2 regions of the Bradyrhizobium sp. USDA 4486 genome follow, and region 1 is predicted to be linked to the other one. Evidence: riboswitches for the same ligand, from Rfam matches in the RefSeq annotation. Region 1 holds a riboswitch; the other holds the start of a gene.
The links. A riboswitch is a leader RNA that binds a small molecule or an ion and turns the genes downstream of it on or off. The one in region 1 is predicted to bind cobalamin.

Region 1 (2,197 bases):
GCAGGGCGGCCTTCAACCAGGCAGCACCACGTCAACCGCCTCCTGGTTGACTACGCCGCAACCGGCGCGCGCGTGGTGCGGCTGAAGTCCGGCGATGCCGGCATTTTCGGCCGGCTCGAGGAGGAGCTGGAGACGCTGCGCGAAGCTGGCATCGGCTACGAGATCGTTCCCGGCGTCACCTCGGCCTGCGTCGCCGCCGCCCAAGCCGGCATTCCCCTGACCCGACGCCATACCTCGCGCCGGGTGCAGTTCGTCACCGGGGCCGACGTCACCGGCGAGCTGCCCCAAAACCTCAACTGGGCGGCGCTGGCCGACCCCGAAGCGACGACCGTGGTCTATATGGGCCGGCGCACCTTTCCGGATCTTGCCGCAAAATTGATCGCGCACGGGCTCGCTCCAACCACCCCGGCGCTGTTCGCCGAATCGCTTGGCCGTGCCGACGAACGGCTGGTTCGCACCACGATTGCGGAGCTTGCCGAGCAGCTTGCGCGGGGCGGGGCGGCCTCGACGGCGGCCGTCATCCTGTTTGGCGCGCTGGCGGGGGATTATCCGTCATGATGGCCCGGGCTGCCTTCCACCCTTGACGCCCGGCTGGCGAAAGGGGCACACAGGAGAGGCATGGTGCTCCATGCGGCGCAAAGCGCCGGAGCATAATCGGGAATGGGGATGGGCGGACCCAGTTGCGGCGCCCAAAACCCCAGCCGCCCCCGCGACTGTAAGCGGTGAGGGGCTCCGATCAGCCACTGGGCCGTAAGGTCCGGGAAGGCCGGAGAACCCCAGTGAACCGCGAGCCAGGAGACCGGCCGTGCATGTTTTGAGGCCAAGGCCGTCGGGTGTGACGGCAGGAAGGAACTGAGCCATGCATATCGAACCCGGCATCGTGACGGGCGCCAAGCTCGTATTGAGTTACGCAACCGGCATCGCCGCAGGCGGCGTTGCCTTGAAGCTCGCGGCCGAGACCGTACGCGAGCAGGGCATCACATCGTTCGCGGTGCGCACGCTCGCCACCACCGGCCTCGTCTTCACCTTCTTCGAGATCCTGCCGCACTTCCCGGTCGGCGTCTCCGAGGTGCACTTCATTCTCGGCTCGACGCTGTTCCTGTTGTTTGGCGCTGCGCCCGCGGCCTTCGGCCTCGCGTTCGGCCTCTTGCTCCAGGGCGTGTTCTTCGAGCCCGCCGACCTGCCGCAATACGGCATGAACGTCACCACGCTGCTGGTGCCGCTGTTCGGAATCCAGGCGATCGCCGCGCGGATCATCTCGCGCAACACTGCCTATGTCGATCTCAGGTATCGCCAGGCGCTGGCGCTCTCGACGACCTACCAGGCCGGCGTGATCGCCTGGGTGGCATTCTGGGCGCTCTATGGTTCCGGCTTTGCCATGAGCAACCTCGCCAACATCGCGACGTTTGCGGCCTCCTATGCGCTTGTCATCGTGATCGAGCCGCTCGCCGATCTCGCGGTGCTGGCGCTGGCGAAGTCGCTGCGCGGCGTCACCGCGCCCGGCCTCGTCACCCCGCGCCTGCACAACGCGGCCTAGGAGACAAGGGGCGGCCGCTAACGCCGCCCCTCGCGCTCGCGATGCTCACGCTCTCTCTGATAGGCATCGGTTGCGGCGATCCCGCTCAGCTCACGCGCGCTGGGATCACTGCCATCAACGCGGCCGATCTCGTCCTGATCCCGCGCAAGGGGAGCGCGAAATCCGATCTCGCCGATCTCAGGCGCACGATCTGCGCGGATGTGCTCACGAGCGACAAGACCCGCATCGCCGAGTTCGATCTTCCCGTTCGCGATGCGGGTGAAGCCGACTACCGCAAGGGCGTGGACGATTGGCACGATGCCGTCGCCGCAACGTGGTCGCAGGCGATCGCAGATCATCTTGGCGGCAAGGGCAAGGTTGCGCTGCTGATCTGGGGCGATCCCTCGCTCTATGATTCCTCGCTGCGCATTGCGCGTCGACTCAATCCCTTGCCCGAGATCGAGGTCGTGCCGGGCATCACCTCGATCCAGGCGTTGTGCGCGGCGCATGCATTGCCGCTCAACGACATCGGCGAGCCTTTCCTTGTGACGACGGGACGCCGCCTGCGCGAAGGCGGCTGGCCGCAGGGCGTCGATACCGTGGTAGCGATGCTCGATGGCGGCACCGCATTCCAGTCGCTCGATCCGGCGGGGCTTCACATCTATTGGGGCGCCTATCTCG
Region 2 (2,197 bases), 1.3 Mb from region 1:
AGGAACCTGTCGTATTGCTCGTCACTCATCGCGCCCCGCGCATGGGCCGCACGCGCATTCCGAACCTCTATGGTCTGTGGGAACGATCCGATCGTCGTGGTAGGAAAAGCCGGCAGTCCAAAACGATTGCTTTGGATCTCGGCACGACGGGCAAATGGGCTCGCGCGCCGACGCATGGTCTGATCGATCGCTTTCATCCGGACAGCGACATTAGCATCACGGATTTTCGGCGAAGTCCGCCGGTCAGTCGCGGCACATTCCGACTCGGCAAGAGCTTGCGCGACATTCTGGTCGCCTGCGAGTGCCCGCGCCAGGATAGTAAGCTCTCGCATCTTCTGGACCGCAAAAGCAAGCCAGCTCTTGACGTCGGAAGCGAGCCCGGTCTCGAGTCCAACATCGACCGGCACATGAAGCAGCGAGCAGGATGGCGCGATCTGTACACGATCTTTGCCGAGCTTCGCAATCGCGGGTTCGAGCCGCTGGCGCAGCGAGGACAAATTCGACCGCCATACATTCCGGCCGTCGACGACACCGAGCGACATGACGAGATCACGTCGGCCGCCAGCTATGATCTGATCCAACAACTGTGGCGCTCGAACCAGATCGAGATGCAGTCCTGCAACCGGCAGGCTCAAGGCGGTATCCAGATTGTCGCCGAGGTCGCCGAAATAGCTGGCAACCATGATCTTGATGGCCGGGCCCTCCTTGGCGAGCCGGTCATAGGCATGCCGCAAAGATTTTCGCGCCCCCTCATCCAGATCAAGAACCAGGCAGGGCTCGTCGAACTGAACCCACTTTGCCCCACGTTTCGCCAATTCCTGCAGAACCTCGATATAGACCGGTATCAGTTCATCTAGTAGTGAGAGTAGCTGGAATGCAGGATCGGGACTCTTGCCGAGCTTTAGGAATGTGACCGGCCCGATCAGGACAGGACGGGTCTGAAAGCCAAGGGCCTTGGCCTCTTCATACTCCTCGATCGGCTTGCGAGAGCATAGCCTGAAAGTCTGTCCTCTGCGAAACTCGGGGACCATGTAGTGGTAGTTAGTATCGAACCACTTGGTCATCTCCTGCGCGGGTGCGCCAAATGCGCGCGGTCCGTGACCGCAACTCGCATCCTGATCGTCGCATTGTGATCCGCGGGCCATAGCGAAGTACGTCTTCAGCGAAACGGATTCGGCTTTTGAGGCGTAGATCTCCGGGATGGCGCCAACCATGACACTTGTGTCGAGCACCTGGTCATACAGCGAGAAATCGTTCGATGGAATGACCGTGACGCCGATAGATTTCTGACGAGCCCAGTTCGCGGCACGCAGGCCAGCTGCGTCCTCGAGCAACTGCTGTTCGCTGCTTTTTCCGGCCCAGTAGCTTTCTAGAGCGAGTTTGAGCTCGCGCCTTGGACCGATGCGTGGCGTTCCGAGCGTGGCAACGGGAAGGGAGAGAAGAGACATAGCGTTAACCCCGTGTTGGGGGCAGAAGGCCATGGCGGACGCAGGCAGGGGAAGTCGCGCAGTGCGACGGCTGCTTGGCGCACCACCGGGATACCCCGCCCGTGGACGAACATAATGTCGGGGCAGGTCTCCTGGCTCGCGGGTCATCGCTGCTGTCCGGCCTTCCCGAAGCCGCGCAGGCTTCAGTGACATCGTTGGACAGCGGCTCGCCACTCACAGTTGCGGGGGCAGCGCCGGCATCTTCACCGGCTTCCCTCTTAGCTCCGGATCAAGTGCGACCGGAGAACCTCGACGACTTGGATTATCGAGAAGACAGGTCTTCCGTCAACCTCTCAGATCATGTCTCAAGCTGGTGCTGCGACATCCGCTACGCGAATGACCGCGCATCCTGATGCGTTGAGCCGATGTAGAAGCGCTTTCAAGTCAGCAATATCGAAATGACGATCGCAGCTGCCTGCGGGCCGCGCGCCAGATCGGTGAAGGGACAAATGCGGCTTGCCCGTCGGGACTGCTGCCTCGAGCAGAACGCATCTCGGGCTTCTCAGCGGTTCTTTGAGCAAGTCCACTATCCAGCCACCTTCTCGGTCAACAGGATCCGTGTTGAACAGGCCCAAGCCAGCCGAAGCCAGCAACATACCGGCCAGCACGTTGATGTGCGGTTCAGCAAGACTCCAAATGTTCGGCAGTGAAGATCGGTTTCGCCTCGTCGCCATCGAGTGCAAAGCGCTCCTAACTGAGGCTATTCTCGA

Region 2: another riboswitch for cobalamin. It lies ahead of metE (5-methyltetrahydropteroyltriglutamate--homocysteine S-methyltransferase); the one in region 1 lies ahead of ACVWY3_RS16820 (energy-coupling factor ABC transporter permease).

The regions. Positions count from the first base shown of each region.
Region 1 covers NZ_JBSRZV010000001.1:3,409,133-3,411,329, reverse strand. The annotation lists gene cobA (uroporphyrinogen-III C-methyltransferase) at 1-558, shown strand, start outside; cobalamin riboswitch at 603-822, shown strand; gene ACVWY3_RS16820 (energy-coupling factor ABC transporter permease) at 860-1,537, shown strand; gene cobF (precorrin-6A synthase (deacetylating)) at 1,579-2,197, shown strand, end outside.
Region 2 covers NZ_JBSRZV010000001.1:4,696,805-4,699,001, forward strand. The annotation lists gene metE (5-methyltetrahydropteroyltriglutamate--homocysteine S-methyltransferase) at 1-1,448, opposite strand, end outside; cobalamin riboswitch at 1,553-1,754, opposite strand.